Regions from separate parts of the Bacillus sp. A015 genome, predicted to be linked through region 2. Evidence: a T-box and tRNA genes for the amino acid it is inferred to sense, from the RefSeq annotation. Region 2 holds a T-box; the other holds one or more tRNA genes.
The links. A T-box is a leader RNA that pairs with one kind of tRNA and senses whether it is charged. The one in region 2 lies ahead of thrS (threonine--tRNA ligase), so its partner is inferred to be a tRNA-Thr.
Positions count from the first base shown of each region.

Region 1 (8,432 bases), on a different contig from region 2:
GACTCCTGCTTTAATGGCCATCACCACGGCTTCTTCCTGTCCGAAGTTATCTGCAATCGCTTTCATATTTAAAGCATCAGTCACAACAACTCCTTGAAAGCCCATCTCTTCTTTTAATAAGTGTGTGATCACTTTTTTCGATAAGGTAGCTGGCACCATGATGTCCTCGCCATCTTTTTTACTTTGATAGGTCGTGTTATCAATGGCAGGAAATTGAACATGAGCGGTCATGACCATATCCGCACCTGCGTTGATTGCTTGTTGAAATGGATACAGCTCAACCTTTTTTAAACGATCTAGGTCATGTTCTACGAGCGGCAAGCCGTAGTGACTATCGACGGCTGTATCACCATGTCCCGGGAAATGCTTTAGTGTGGATATGGTCTTTTCCTTTTGAAGTCCTTTCATGGTTTGAAGGCCAAGTCTAGTGACAAGTGCAGGGTCAGAGCTAAAGGAACGGACACCAATGACGGGGTTGTTTGGGTTATTATTCACATCAAGAACAGGAGAGAAATTTGTATTGATACCTAAGGCGTTTAATTCTTTTCCGATGATTTTTCCTGTGTCGTATGCATTTTTCTTGCTTCTAGAGGCACCAATCGACATATTTCCTGGGAAATGTGTTCCCTTTTGTAGTCTTGTGACGATTCCGCCTTCTTGGTCAATTGAAATGAGTAAAGGAATATTTGGCGATGTTTTTTGAAATTCATGAGTGAGTTTGACGGTTTGTTTCGTATCAACGACATTCTCTGCAAATAAGATGACACCGCCTAGATGATATTTCTCTACAAGATGGGATACTTCTTGATTCATCTTTGTTAAGCCTGTAGGCGCGGATTCATCTTTTGTTTGCCAATTGCGAAAGTCTGGCATGAGCATTTGGCCAATCTTTTCATCCAGTGACATGTCTTCCACCATTTGTTTTGCGGTTGGAAGAGAGGCAGAGCTAATCTTTTCCGTTGGAATGGAAGAGGTTAGCAGGGCCAAAACCAGAGCAGCGGGGAAGAGAGATTTTAACATCGAATTCCTCCTTTTACTTAAAAGATTCGTAGATTGCGGTCATGATGCTTCCATAAGTACCAGTTGGGAAAAGATCACCTTCGAATTGATTAGGGTTGGTTTCAGGTGAAACGACAGGTGAATGTTTCTTATTCGTCAGCAAAGCGATACCTAGATTGTGTTTTGGATCAATCAACGTCATCGTTCCGGTCCAGCCTGTATGTCCATAGGCTTCGTTACTTGCATATTTTCCAAACATCCATTCCATGTCAGTATGGCCGTTTTTCCGCCAGCCTAGCCCGTAAGTTGGGTTCGTGTCTGAGGATGTTGTAAAGAGATCGATAGAAGCTTGGTCAAAGATGGTTGTTTTCCCATAGCCTCCTTTGTTGAGCATCAGCTGGAGCAGCACCGCCATATCTGAGGTGTTAGAGAAAAGCCCAGCATGGCCGGAGACACCAGCCATTGAGTAATATGCTTTCTCATCGTGTACTTCTCCTAGCAGGGTGTATCGTCGAATGTTTTCAAAATCGATCACACCATCTCGCGTATTGCCTAAACGTTCAGTTGCTGCAAAATGCTTCGGCTTGAATCCTTTTTGCAGCGGATTGAACATTGTATGCTTGAGACCTAGCGGCCGATAGATCGTAGACTCTACATATTGATCAAGAGGTATTCCTGTTTTTTTCTCGATGATCATGCCTAAAAGCATGTAATCAATATCACTATAAATATGCTGGGTACCTGGCTCGTATTGTAGAGGCACCTTAGGCAGCCATTTCATGGTTGTTTGTCTATCTTGAGAGAAAAAAGAGCCCGCTGATTCTTTGCTATAAAATAAGACACTGGATGGGAGTCCGGCAGAATGGGTGAGAAGATCCTTTACTCGAAGCTGATCTTTGCCGGTTACCTTTGCATCTGGTTCATCCTGAAAGTCTGGCAGGATGGATTGTATTTTTTCATTCACATCTAGTTTTTGCTCGTATACAAGCTTTTGCAGGGCATAGTTGGTGGCGTACATTTTTGTATTGGATGCCAGGTCGAACAGCGTGTTCTTTTTCATTTTCTTATACGATTTGAGTTCGTTAGACCCTTCGTATTTTTGCCTGTAGCCATAGGCTTTTTGATGGACGATCTTACCATCCTTGATGATGATGAGCGCGGCTCCTGGAAATCCTGCTTTGATATCGTTTTGAATCATTTGATCAACCTTCCTAAGCTGCCTGGAAGAAAAACCTACTTGTTCTGGTCGTTTTGCTTTTTTTAAGACGGGATATTCTTCAGGTGCTGTTTTAGACAAAGACGATACAGGATGGGAGCTAGTTGCAAATGTTTGTACTGGTAGCCCAAGGAGCATGAACAGACATGTCATCAAAAGAAAACATTTCTTCAATAGCTAGACCTCCTTATTGATTGGTTTCCTCGAATTCAACAGCCATATCATCATGAAAGCCAAATAAGTATGTGAAGATAAATCCAGCGACATATGCAATGAATAGTCCAATTAAGTAAAGAAGCATTTGATGCGCGTGAACGATAAAGGTTAATGGAAGACCTGATACCCCAATTGCTTTAGTGGCGATTTGGAAGTAGGCTTGAAATGCTCCGCCGATTCCAGCACCGAGACAAGCAGTGAGAAATGGTCTTCCTAGTGGTAGTGTGACACCGAAAATGAGTGGTTCACCAATACCAAGCATTCCTGAAGGAAGTCCACCTGCAATGGCTCTTTTGAGCTTTTTCTTATTTGTTTTCATATAAATGGCAAATGCAGCACCGACCTGTCCTGCGCCTCCCATAGCGAGAATTGGCAGAAGCGGGTCATCTCCAATTGAATTGATGAGTTCCATATGAATTGGTGTCAGTCCTTGGTGAAGTCCTGTTACTACAAGAGGAAGGAAGGTCGCACCAAGAACAAATCCGGCGAAAATACCGCCCATGTTTAATAGATAAGTGAGTCCTGAGGTGATGGCATCAGATATAAATCCGCCGACTGGCATGAAGACGATGTACGTAAAAATTCCAGTAATGAGTAATGTGATGGTTGGTGTGACGATGATATCGAGTGACTGCGGGACGAAGCGTCTAATTCGGGTCTCAACAAAGGCCATAAAGATGGCGGCAAGAAGAACACCGATGAGTCCGCCTCTGCCTGGTAGAATATTTGTGCCAAATAACATAATATCTGCGGAGGCTGGATTAATAATGAGGATACCAGCTAATGCGCCTAATGCGGGAGAGCCTCCAAATTCCTTTGCGGCATTTGTTCCGACTAATATACCAAGATAAGCGAACAAGCCTGAACCAATAACGGTTAAAATGATTGCAGCTTGAGATTTTTCATCAAGCCAGCCCGCTTGCACGATCGCTTTTGTAATACCAGTAATGAGACCTGACGCAACCAGTGCTGGAATGATAGGGATAAAAATGCTGGCAATCCGTCGTAAGAACAGCTTGAACGGTGTGCGGTTCTTTTGTGAAATGGCTTGCTTGTTTTTTTGTGCTTCGTTGTTCAAGTCATATGAACCAGAGGCTTTTAGCAGCTGTTCAAACGCACTTGATACTTGGTTGACGACGCCAGTGCCTAAAATGATTTGAAGCGTTTCCGCCTCAACGACGCCAATGACGCCATCAAGTTCTTTGATCGCTGTGATTTGAACTTTTTCATCATCGATCGGTGTAATTCGGAGACGTGTCATACAATGTGTATGAGAAGAGATATTTTCAGAACCACCACAGAGCTTAAGAATATCTTTCGCTAACTGCTGATATTTCTTTTGATGACTCATGTTGAATCCCCCTTTGGTTTTCGTTTCATGGAGCGGATGGCATGCCTAGTCTTGTCAATATATTGCGCTGTCTCTTCATATTGACGGGAAGCTAAACTGAGGAACAAGACATCAATTAAGTAGAGCTGTGCCATTCTAGAGGAAGTGGCAGCACTGCGGAAAGGTGCTTCATTGGAACCGGACGTCGATAGGTGAACGTCACATAAAGCAGAAACGCTTGTATGACCTGGATGCGTTAAGGCAATGGTTTTCACTTGATTTTCTTTTGCGAGCTGAAGGGCTTGAATGATGTCTAACGTTTCTCCAGAAAAGGATATACCAAAAACAATGTCGTTCTTTCCTGCATTTGCGATGACGGTGGATGCGATATGCATGTCAGTAAAGGCTGTGGCCGCATAATTGATTCTGAGAAATTTCTGCTGTGCATCAGCTGCGACGATGCCAGATGCACCAACACCGATAAAGTGGATTTGGTTTGCATGTAGCAGCAATTGAACGGCCTTTTCTAAAGCATCTGCATTTAAAATAGAGGCAGTATCCTTAATCGATTGAATCGAGTTTCCTGCTGTTTTTTGAATAATGGAGTGAAGTGGTTCATCTTGTTCGATATCTCGGTAGCCCTGTTTATCGGTATGCATTAAGTCTCCAGCAATCCGCATTTTCAAATCGTGATAGCCATCTAGTCCGAGAGATTTACAAAGGCGAATCACTGCAGAGCTGCTTGCACCGGCAGCCTGACTGATTTCATGCACTGTGCTTTTAATGACTTTGTCAGGATGGGCAAGGATATAGTCTGCAATGATTTTTTCGGATTGGGGGAGCTTTGCTTTCATTGTGTGTAATAGGGTGAGTCCACCTGCTGACATGAGCACTGCCTCCTTTAGGATTGATGACGTAAGATGGCTTTGTCGATATGGCCATTCGTTTTGTTGAGTAAGTCCTGTGCTGTCTTCTTGTCTGTGTTTGTTTGGAGCATGACGATGGCGGTTTTGACTTCTAAATCTGCCGCTTCAAGTGTTTTCACGGCTTGTTCGTAGGAAGCGTTTGTCACATGTTGAATGATGGTGATGGCGCGTTCTTTTAGTTTATGATTGCTTACTTTTACATCAACCATCAGGTTTTCATATACTTTGCCTTGTCTGATCATGACAGAGGTGGAAAGCATATTTAAAATCATTTTATGAGCGGATGCGGCTTTCATTCGTGTTGACCCAGTGATGGCTTCAGGTCCAACGACGACTTCAATGGCGCAGTCTGCCAGCTCGCTAATTTCTGCTTGTTCATTGCAGCTGAGGGCTACTGTTTTTGCTCCAATGGATCTTGCGTAGTTTAAAGCACCGATGATATAGGGCGTCCTACCGCTAGCGGCAATGCCGACGACAGTATCTTTTGACGTGAGGTGGATGTGTACTAAATCCTGTTTGCCGGCTTCTTCACTGTCTTCCACATCTTCGGCAGCATGTGAAAACGCGGAGTCTCCACCTGCCATGATGCCTACAATGACATCAGGTGAGACGCTATAGGTTGGTGGACATTCAACAGCGTCCATCACGCCAATTCTGCCGCTTGTTCCAGCGCCTAAATAAATGAGTCTGCCTCCATTCGAGATGGATTCATAGGCAAAGTCACTTGCTGTTTTCACATGTGGAAGTACACGATTGACCGCTTGAGCGACTTTCATATCTTCTTGATTGATCATTTGGAGCATTGCGAGCGGATCTGCTTGTGAAATTCCCATTGTGTTGGGGTTTCTTGATTCTGTTGTCAAAGAACGCAGTTGAGATGGCTGCATGTGACATACCTCCTTATTTCTTCATTTTCAGTATATTGAGTATGATATGAAGTTTCAATATTATATTTAAATACTGAAATTATATTTTAATCAAAATGTCGTGCTGAAAGGTGGTTAATTGTTAGAAAATAAAAAAAATAAAATTCCCCTTTACAAAAGGGGGACAACCTGTATATAATAACTTTTGTCAGCTTCACGGAAACAGTAAACTTGACAAACTGGCCCGTTGGTCAAGCGGTTAAGACACCGCCCTTTCACGGCGGTAACACGGGTTCGAATCCCGTACGGGTCACCATGATGTGGAGGATTAGCTCAGCTGGGAGAGCATCTGCCTTACAAGCAGAGGGTCGGCGGTTCGAGCCCGTCATCCTCCACCATATGCCGGTGTAGCTCAACTGGTAGAGCAACTGACTTGTAATCAGTAGGTTGGGGGTTCAAGTCCTCTTGCCGGCACTGTTTTTTCTTTATCAATTCCATATGTGGAGGGGTAGCGAAGTGGCTAAACGCGGCGGACTGTAAATCCGCTCCCTCCGGGTTCGGCGGTTCGAATCCGCCCCCCTCCACCATTTTTGGGCTATAGCCAAGCGGTAAGGCAACGGACTTTGACTCCGTCATGCGTTGGTTCGAATCCAGCTAGCCCAGTTAAGACACCTTTTTCAAAAAGGTGTCTTTTTTTATGTTAGCAGAGGGAATGTATAACTATTCAAAATGTTGTCAAGTTGAGTCAGGAGGCATCGAGAAAGTAAAATATAAGCATGAACAGAAAGGGGATGTACATATGGGAGATCAAAAGAAGGTCACGATTGTCGGGGTTCCGATGGACTTGGGTCAAACGAGAAGGGGCGTCGATATGGGACCGAGTGCGATTCGATGTGCTGGCGTAAAAGAAAAATTGGAATCGCTCTCATTTGATGTGGAGGATCTCGGGGATATTCCAGTCGAGCAAAGAGACGATGAGAAAGGTTTATATACAAGTGAAAAATTAAAAAATCTAACGGAGAATGCTGGTGCCAATCAGCTGCTTGCTGAAAAGGTTGACAGTATTGTGCAGTCAGGTTCGTTTCCACTGATTTTAGGCGGTGATCACAGCATTGCGATTGGCACACTTGCCGGTGTAGCTAAGCATTATGAAAACTTGGGTGTCATTTGGTATGATGCGCACGGTGATTTAAATACGGAGGAAACTTCTCCTTCTGGAAATATTCATGGCATGCCGCTTGCTGTCAGTCTTGGCCTTGGGCATGCTGATTTAACGAACATTGGTGGTTATTCTCCTAAATTGAAACCTGAAAATGTCGTATTAATTGGTGCTCGTTCCTTAGATGAAGGAGAGCGGCAGTTGATTAGAGAAAAAGGTATGAAGGTGTATACGATGCATGAAATTGATCGTTTAGGGATGACAAGGGTGATGGAGGAAGCTATTGCGTATTTAAAGGAAAGAACAGATGGTGTCCACCTATCGCTTGATTTAGATGGGCTAGATCCAGCGGAATGCCCTGGTGTAGGAACTCCTGTGGCAGGCGGCATTAGTTATCGTGAGAGTCACCTTGCAATGGAGCTTTTAGAGGAAGCAGGTATTTTAACTTCAGCCGAATTTGTGGAGGTAAATCCAGTATTAGATGAGAAAAATAAAACAGCAGAAGCGGCAGTTGCTTTAATTGGTTCTTTAATGGGTGAAAAGTTATTGTAGAGCGGGACTTGTTCCTGTTTTTTTTATTTTGGGGAAATTTAAGGATATATTAAGGTTTTTACCGGCTGATAAGCGTAACACGCTGTCAAAAATTTGTTACACTATTTTTTAGAGGAGAATGAAACCTTTTGGAAAGAGGTTCGTATACAATAAAGACCGGTGAAGGCAGAGGTTGAATATACTATGGACACAATGATTAAAAAGAGAATTAAGCAAGTGAAAAAAGGCGACCAAAACGCATTTACAGACATCGTAGACCTGTATAAAGACAAAATTTATCAGTTGTGCTACCGTATGCTTGGGAATGCACACGAAGCGGAGGATATTGCGCAGGAGGCGTTTATTCGTGCCTATGTGAATATTGAGAGCTTTGATGTGAATCGTAAGTTTTCCACGTGGCTGTACCGCATTGCAACCAACCTGACCATCGACCGTATTCGCAAAAAAAAGCCGGATTATTATTTAGATGCAGAGGTGGCAGGAACAGAAGGACTGAATATGTATTCTCAAATTGCTGCTGATGGCATTTTGCCAGAGGATGAGGTGGTATCTCTTGAGTTATCGAGTACCATTCAGCAAAAAATTCTAAGATTACCCGATAAATATCGTTCGGTCATCGTATTAAAGTATATTGATGAACTCTCGTTAAAAGAAATTAGTGAGATTCTGAATATACCAGTTGGTACGGTGAAAACGAGAATACACAGGGGTAGAGAGGCTCTCCGGAAACAGTTGAGAGACCTTTGAGTGAGGTGATTTTGATGAGCTGTCAGGATAGAGTCGTCCAGCTTATGCATCAGTATTTAGACCGGGATATCATGCCCGAAGACGAAAAAGAATTAAAGAGCCATCTGCAATCGTGTGAGGAGTGCCGTACTCATTTTCAACAAATTGAGAAATCCATTGCGCTAGTGCAGAGTACATCTCATATAGAAGCACCATCTGATATCACTGCAAAGGTGATGGCAGGTCTTCCAAAGGAGAAAAAGCGTGTGTCGGTTCAAAGATGGATCAAAGCTCACCCGCTGATCGTAGCCGCTGCCCTCTTTCTCATTTTGATGGGAGGCAGTCTGTTTACAAGCTGGAATACCGATCATAATTTCAGTGTGTCAAAGCAGCCGAATCTCGTGGTTGAAAATGATACAGTGACCGTGCCTAAAGGGGAAAC
Region 1 covers NZ_JBSPZB010000012.1:91,933-100,364, reverse strand. Annotated here, with positions in the region: gene ACSLGF_RS11960 (glycoside hydrolase family 3 protein) at 1-1,020, opposite strand, end outside; gene pbp4b (penicillin binding protein PBP4B) at 1,034-2,389, opposite strand; gene ACSLGF_RS11950 (PTS transporter subunit EIIC) at 2,403-3,782, opposite strand; gene ACSLGF_RS11945 (MurR/RpiR family transcriptional regulator) at 3,779-4,648, opposite strand; gene murQ (N-acetylmuramic acid 6-phosphate etherase) at 4,663-5,574, opposite strand; tRNA gene ACSLGF_RS11935 (tRNA-Glu) at 5,795-5,869, shown strand; tRNA gene ACSLGF_RS11930 (tRNA-Val) at 5,876-5,951, shown strand; tRNA gene ACSLGF_RS11925 (tRNA-Thr) at 5,955-6,027, shown strand; tRNA gene ACSLGF_RS11920 (tRNA-Tyr) at 6,056-6,140, shown strand; tRNA gene ACSLGF_RS11915 (tRNA-Gln) at 6,145-6,216, shown strand; gene rocF (arginase) at 6,353-7,264, shown strand; gene sigW (RNA polymerase sigma factor SigW) at 7,448-8,011, shown strand; gene rsiW (anti-sigma-W factor RsiW) at 8,026-8,432, shown strand, end outside.
Region 1: it has a tRNA-Thr gene. The T-box ahead of thrS (threonine--tRNA ligase) is inferred to sense a tRNA for this amino acid. The anticodon was not compared.

Region 2 (8,432 bases):
CTGTTAAGAATCCTAAAGCCATTGCCATCATGTTTGATTCCTTTGTAAAGCCTTTTAATTGGCCTTCAGTAGATCGATCAATTTTTCTAAAGCGAAAAAGCATGGTTACATTCATAATAGCTAGAAACAGAACCAATAAGAAAACTAGAAATATAGGATCTATATCAAAGAATGGATTCGGTATATTTTGAATACTAAATGCCTGAAAGAACATAAGCCCACTCAATATCAATTTCCGAATATTCTCCATTCTCTGTTCTTTCTCCCACTCTTTCCCCAGTTTCTCTTTTTCATAAATAGCTACCTGCTCAAAAATAGGAATGAAAGACTTCGTTGATCCTTTTTTGATAAAGCCTAAAATACCTTGAAGAAGCATGAAAATTCCTAAACAAAAAAAGAAATGTGTAAATCGAATGTCAGAAATTTGAATGATGATAAAAAAGATCACGATCATGATGCCAAATATTAAATTAGAGGCGGCTATTTGTTTTGTTCTCATTTTTTTTAGCGTTGCTTGTTCCATGTAATGCTCCTCTCCGTTTCAAATGTTTCTGATGAGCGCTCTATCTATATTACGAGTTTATTGAGTAAATGTTTCAATATTTTCCCTTTGCATCGCATATTCGGTTTTTTCACAAATGAAAAGACGCCCATCCAATGAACGTCTAATCCTTCGTATCTTACTTGCTGAAACGCATCATATCTTTTCTTGAGCAGCCATTCTATCTTTTATTTGTTGAGCTACCAAGGGTTTAAAGTCTTCCATAGACATCTGCTCTGAAGCCTTTTCTCCATGTTGCCTGATATTAAGCGTTTTTTCTTGCATTTCTGTATCGCCAATCACAGCGATATAAGGCGTTTTTTGCATTTGTGCTTCTCTCATTTTATAGCCGAGTTTTTCATCCCGTTCATCAATTGTTACTCTTATCCCACTACTTTTTAATAGCTGCTGAACTTCCAAGCAGTGATCAAGGTGAACGCTTGAGACAGGTATGATTTGTACTTGTACTGGTGCTAGCCATAACGGGAAGGCGCCTGCAAAATGCTCGATCAGAATGCCAAGGAAACGATCAAGAGAACCAAAAATGGCACTGTGAATGACAACCGGCCGGACCTTTTCGTTTTTTTCATTGATATATGTTAAGTCAAATTTTTCAGGCATTTGGAAATCAAGTTGAATTGTGGCGCACTGATGGCTCCGCTCTAGTGCATCTTTAATATGAAAATCGATCTTTGGACCATAAAAGGCCCCATCTCCTTCATTTAGCTGGTAGTTGACCTTTAGCTGGTCAAGCACATTCTTTAAGGCTGTTTCAGATAGATGCCAAATTGCATCATCCCCTAATGCTTTTTCTGGACGAGTCGAAAGTTCAACTGAATACTCAAATCCAAAAGTTCGATATACGTGATCAACTAATTGGAAAATCTGTTTGATTTCAGACTCAATTTGATCTTCTCTCAAAAATATATGGGCATCATCTTGGCAAAATGTCCTGACCCTGAACAATCCATTTAATGCACCGCTATATTCATGACGATGCACCTGACCAAATTCGGCCATCCTGATTGGAAGATCCCTGTATGAATATAAGTTGTTTTTAAACATGAGCATATGCCCTGGACAGTTCATCGGCTTTAAAGCAAAGCTTGTATGGTCTACTTCTGAGAAATACATATTTTCATGATAATGATCCCAATGGCCTGACTGTTCCCAAAGTTCTTGGTTCATCATAAATGGCGTACTCACTTCTTCATATTGTGCTTTACCTCGCACTTCTCTTGAAAATGACAATTTGCCCTTTTGGTAAATAAAATGGCATACCTGGAGCTTCTTCAGAGAACATAAATAGAGATAATTGTTTGCCTAATTTTCGGTGATCTCGCTTGTTTGCTTCTTCTATGAAACGAAGATAATCAGCTAGATGTTTTGAATGTTGAAACGTAACACCATACACCCGTTGCAATACATCGTGATTGCGATCCCCTCGCCAATAAGCCCCTGCAACACGTGTTAATTTAAATGCCTTCATATATCCTGTAGATGGCAGATGAGGACCACGGCACAAATCTATAAATTCTCCTTGCTGATAAACCGTGATTGTCTCTTGTTTAGGGAGACCTTTTAAAATATCCAGCTTATATGGGTCATTCGCAAACAACGCTTCAGCTTCTTTGTAAGACACTTCGATTCTTTGGATCAGATGATTTTCGTTCATGATGTTTTCCATCTCTTTTTCAATCGCTGCCAAATCTTCTAAACGTAAAGTTCGATTTAGTTTCATATCATAGTAAAATCCATTTTCGACGACAGGTCCGATCCCAAGTGTTACATCATCATACAACCTTTTCACGGCTTGGGCTAATACGTGTGCAGATGTATGACGTAACACTTCAAGCCCTTCTTCCGAATCGAGTGTCAAAATAGACAGCACTGCATCGCTGTTTAGCTCATAACTTAAATCAACTGTTTGATCATTTACCTTTCCCGCCACTGCTTTCTTTCTTAAACTCGGACTAATATAGGAGGCAATTTCTGCGACAGTCGTACCTGCGGAAAACTCCTTCGCCTTTCCATCCGGAAATTGAATCTTCACCATGTTTTCTCTCATGACTGACACACCTTTCATTTTTTTGAAATAAAAAAACACACCCATCCCTCATAGAGGGACGAATGTGTGATCCGTGGTTCCACCCAAATTCCCATAATGCGTATTCGCTTTATGGCTCTGGTGCCGTAACGTGGCGTAGACGATATTGGATACTGTGATTTCCCCAATACAGCTCAAAGGTGGTAAGACAACTTTTCTGTGTTAGGAAGATTTCAGCGTGACTCCCCTCTCTGGTAACCAGTAAAAAATTGCTCATGTCCTTTTCTTCGCTTTTAATTTCTCCATATCTTACATGATGATGGGTAATCATGTAAAGATTTATTTTGTACATTGCTATTGAATTTTATTCTTTAAATGAAATGTCTTGTCATTTCACTCGGGCTATACTCGACTTGATACATAGGAGATAACGCATTCTTCACTTCTTCCGTTATACGCTCCCCTGCATGATTGAACTTCTTTTCCATTTCTACCCCATCTGGCAGCAAGTCTTCTGTCTCTTCATCAAACCAGCGGCCATACTGTATGGCCCAATTCCAGATTTTCGAGAGGAGCGCATCGCTTAGAGGTACATCATCTCTTTCTAAATGGCATTGACAATGTCCACATTGAAAAGGTTCACCACCGTAGGTCCCTTCTATTTTCACATAAGGGTGATCCTCAAACTCGCGACAGCACACCCATTTTTTGAAGTGCTGACCGAATTCTGTTAGTTTAATTGAGTAATAACGCATGGAAGTGCGCCTTCCTATCATGTCAAAAATCCCTTGATCAATTAATGTCTTCAGTCGATACTCAATAAAGTCATCACCGATATACTGTTCTAAATAACCTATCACTTCACCAATTAAGCGTGGAGTTTTGATGTACTCCCCTTCTGACTCGGACTGCTGAACTCGCTTAGCCATTTTCACTAAATAAGCATCAAATTCATCTTCAGGTACGCTGATCGTTTGTCCTTTTTGCCATATCCGCAGTGTATGATTTTCTTTAGCGAATGAAAGCCATTCGTTTTGTAATCTCTCTCTTTCTTCTTTTGCCACTGTGTAAATATGCTCTTTACTTCCGTACAAAATTTTGAATTTTTCAGATGTGATCTCCCCGGCATGTCGAAGGATCATTATTCTTGTATTTGTATTGAACAGCTGGTCAAAAGCAGTCGTTGTATTGATTAAAGACAATTCTATCCTTTTCTCTTTTAATAAATAGATGGCATAACGTAAACCAATTTGCTCATGTGCATTACTGCCTGTCCAGATGAGTATACGACTGCCATCTTTTATATCTTTTATTTGCTGAAGCATTCTGTGCTGATCGTTGACCATGTCGTCAAAATGTCCAAATTCATTTGATATCACGTTACGCAGCCACTCTTTACGCTTCGCTTGTCCTTCATGTTCATGCAAATGCAGAAGGGGTCCAATCGAATAAATGTCATCAAAGGCGATGATATCATCAGCCTGATCTTGCTTCATTTCGCGTAATGCTTGTTTTAAACTACCAGCAGGTGCTGCCCCAAATACGATATGTATCATCATCATTTGTCTCCCTTTATCTTACATTTCATTTCATCTTGACCTATTCATGGTTCTTGCGTCAATTCTATTGAGTCAATTTCATTCAAAAGTATGACATAGAAGATTTTAAAATCCAATTTATTCGCATAGAAAAAAGCCCTAACTCAAATAAGGGCTCGTTGATTTGATTGTTTTATTTTTCCTCCAACATGTGTTTAGCTGCTTCTAATGCTGAAGCTGCTTTAGGCCATCCGATATAAAAACTAAGGTGTGTGATGACTTCAATCAATTCATTCTTCGTTACACCATTTTCTTTGGCTAGATGTAAATGGTATTCCAGCTGATTTAGGCTGCCTGCACTTACTAAGGCTGAAACTGTAATCATACTTCGATCTCTTAGCGAAAGTTCCTCTCTTCGCCACAAATCCCCAAAGAGAACTTTTTCGGAGTACTCAACAAATGCTGGAGCAAAATCTCCGAGGGTTAAATTCACAGTTGGCTTAATTGGTTGATGCATATCTATTTCCCCTTCCATTCATTTCGTTACTTGATCATTTGAGCAAGTCCTTCTCCAAAGGACCAATTCTCCAAGTCCGTCTCAACCAGCATAATGAATACATTTTCTTTCGGTATATGGAGTTGGCTGTATAACTGGTCAGCTATTTCCTTATATAAAGACTGCTTCTGTTCGTAAGTTCTTCCTGAACCACATGTAATATGGATATATAAGAGACGATGATCCCTATCATGACGAAGAAGATAATTGGGGTCATAATAAAATTCTTCTTTCTTATGTGAATGGAACACCTGAAAGTAGTCTTTTTCAGGAACATGAAATTCTTTCATCAGAGCCTTCATGATCGTTTGGCTAATAGAAGCTAAGCTTTCTTTATCGTACTCATCTTCCATATAACTGACTTTTACAAATGGCATGTATGTCAACTCCTCTTTCTGTCTTACTTCATTTTACGTCTCAACACTCGTTTTGTATAATTGAATAATATATAAAATATTATTCATAAAACGAATGGAGATTATTAGAAATGGATTTAAAAGAATTAAAAGCTTTTCAAGCCGTGATTCAAGAAGGGACATTTTCAAAAGCCGCTCAAAAATTGAATTATGCACAGTCAACGATAACAAATCAGATCAAACGATTAGAACAAGAGTTAGGGTTTCAATTGTTTGTGAGAGGATGGGAGGCTGAATTAACCCCTTCAGGGCAATTGTTTGCCAAAGAGATTGATCAGCTGATTCTCCACTGGAATTTTGTATTAGATCAATCTCAAAAACTCCAAAAAGAAGAAGTCGGAACCTTGAATATAGGTGTCATAGAACCAATTGCTATCTCTATTCTTCCTTCAGTCCTTCAAACCTTCAGAAAGCAAAAACCGAATATCACATGCCACTTTATCATCGGTAATACAGATTTCCTTCACAAGCAGCTCCTCAAGGGGGAGATCGATTTTGCTATTGCAGGAGAACCGGCGATGAACCCACTTCCGTTTGAGGAATTGTACAAAGAGGAAATGTCTTTTATCATCGCAAAAAAGCAGGCAGATCAAGTTGGAACGATTTCATTGATCAAGGATCTCTATCAACAACCACTGATCATAGGTGGGGAAAGTTGTTTATATCACATGAAGTTACAAAAGGAACTCTCAAGAATAAATATTGAGCCGTTCACTTATACTATCAGCCAGATTTCAGCGATTCCGCCATTTCTAAAGGAATTCCCCTCCGTCGGAGTCGTACTTTCCTCTACACCATTGTCAGACGAGTTTGTGAAAGTTCCAATCGAAATGGAGGACCCTTTTATTCCTATAGGAATCTTATCTCATAAGGAACCCCATCTATTTCTGAAAAACACCAAGCAGCTCTTGCTTGATCTATTTCGTCAAGAAGCTGAGAAGTGAACATGCTCGTGATCTTGTTCGGAAACAGAAGAAATGTTCCAAAAAAACCTAGATTTCATATCATCTAGGTTTTTCATTGTTTCAATCCATTCATGTTCAGTTTTTATCAGACGTACACATCCCTTACTCCAAACAATCCAATCTTTCAAGGCACTTTAATATGGCTCCGCTTTTAAAAAAATTGAAGATGGCACCATCGCAAAACCGCTCAGCATCACAACCCCCATCATGAGAGCAAGTACACATTGTGTATTTAAATTTGAGACGTCCACGTTCTCCATATCGTTCAATCCCCATTCAATGCCATTTTCTTTGAGGATATCTCTGTAGCGAGTAAGCTCCATCTCTTGATGTTGTTCTGCAAAGGTATAGACATCTTCGATAAAGTGACGGACCGTTTCAGAATCATTCACAAAGGGCATCTGGATTGCGTGTTCAGCTGTTCCATCATTTGCTTGATCTATCACCCATTCACCAATATAATCGTCCTGAAACATAGGTATATAGTTTGTCAGAATCTCTAATTGACTCACCCTCATCCTCCTCCATTTCATCAATATCAAATAATGGTTTATTCTGATCGACACCTCTGTATACGCATCATACCGATTTTGGATAAGTTCACAAAAAAAATTCCGTGATGATCCTACCAGCTAGAAACCAGTATTCAAATCACGGAAAGTCTTTATTCACTTCACTTTTTACACTCTTACCATTGATACGACACACTCCACATGCGCCGTATGCGGAAACATATCCACTGGCTGCATGTATTCGATCTTGTAGTCTTTTGACAAGTATTCGAGGTCTTTTGCTAGTGTAGATGGGTTGCAAGAGACGTAGACAAAGCGTTTTGGTTTCACTTGTTTGACGGTGTCTAAGAAGGTGCTTTCGCAGCCTGTTCTTGGCGGGTCCACGACGATGACATCAGGGCGGAAGCCTTCTTTGACCCATTTTGGCAGCCAATGTTCAGCTGTTCCTGTCACATAGGTCGCGTGTTTCATGCCGTGTTTTTTGGCATTTTTCTTGGCATCATCAATTGATTCTTTGATGACATCCATTCCTCTGACTTCTTTTGCGCCATCTGAGAGCCACATGCCGATGGTGCCAACGCCGCAATAGGCATCGACGAGCTTTTCTTTTCCTGTCAGTTTGGCCGCTTTTTTCGCTTCATCGTAAAGCTTTAATGTCTGCTTCGGATTCAATTGGAAGAATGCACGTGCACTTAGTTCAAATGAGACGTCTCCTAAAAATTCTTGGATGACCATGTTGCCTGCTAAGTGTGATGTCTTATGTCCAAAAATGACAGACGTTTTTTCGCCATTGATATTGTGCATAATGGATGTCACTTCTGGCAGACGTTTTTGAATAGCTTCGGCAATTTCTTTTTTCTTTGGAAATTCAGGTTTTGATGTGACAAGGACGACCTGTACTTCACCTGTTTCAAAGCCGACTCGCACGACAATCGACCGCACGTCACCTTTTCTTGTCCGTTCATTGTAAACCGATACGCCGAATTTCTCTAAAATTTTGCGGACAACGCCTGTTGTTTTGTTCGTTTTCGGATGCTGCACAATACATTCCTTGATCGATACAAGCTTATGAGAATTCAGTCCGTAAAGCCCAGCGATGATGTCGCCGCTATGAGACCGCCCTACTTGGAACTGACTTTTGTTCCGGTAGTGCCACGGATCTTCCATGCCGATCGTTGGTCTAATATCTAGCGTTTCGACCGATAGCTTCGTGTGTCGTTCCATTGATTGAATGACAATATCACGTTTTTCCTTTAGCTGCTGCTCGTACGCCAAATGCTGAAGCTGACAGCCGCCGCACTGCTCGTATACTGGGCATGGCGGCTTCACTCGATGCTCCGAGCGCTTTCGCACTTTTCTGACCGTACCTTCTGCATATTTTGCCTGTACATTTGTTGCTTCAACGACCACTTCCTCACCTGGAAGCGCACCCGGGACAAAGACCACTTGCTTTTTAAAATAACCGACCCCTTCACCATTAATACCAAGGCGTTTAATGGTAAGCGGGAACTGCTGGCCCTTTTGCAGAAGGGTCCCTTGCTGTTTTTCTTTCAATTTCATTCTCTCCGTTCTATTTGAACCTTTATAGGTTGTCCTCATTTTATTCCATCTCATTAGTATATCACGACTTGGACAAAGAGAGAAAATGCCTTTCATTTATTTATCTGTCTCAATGCTTCTCCATAAATAAAGGGAAGCGTAGCTTAAATAAGGCGTCCACTCCTTGCTTAAGGCTGCCATCTCCTCTTTTGTCGGTTTTTCAGGCAGGTCAAAGTGCCGTTTGATGGCGTTTTGAATACCAATATCTGCTACCGGAAAGAGATTTGGTCTTCCAAGTCCATTCATCAGGACATTTTG
Region 2 covers NZ_JBSPZB010000019.1:46,934-55,365, forward strand. Annotated here, with positions in the region: gene ACSLGF_RS14920 (hypothetical protein) at 1-523, opposite strand, end outside; partial or broken gene thrS (threonine--tRNA ligase) at 698-2,609, opposite strand; T-box leader at 2,661-2,885, opposite strand; gene ACSLGF_RS14930 (DUF1835 domain-containing protein) at 2,960-4,147, opposite strand; gene ACSLGF_RS14935 (carboxymuconolactone decarboxylase family protein) at 4,320-4,643, opposite strand; gene ACSLGF_RS14940 (tautomerase family protein) at 4,670-5,059, opposite strand; gene ACSLGF_RS14945 (LysR family transcriptional regulator) at 5,170-6,042, shown strand; gene ACSLGF_RS14950 (DUF6508 domain-containing protein) at 6,166-6,339, opposite strand; gene rlmD (23S rRNA (uracil(1939)-C(5))-methyltransferase RlmD) at 6,744-8,135, opposite strand; gene ACSLGF_RS14960 (DNA-3-methyladenine glycosylase family protein) at 8,232-8,432, opposite strand, start outside.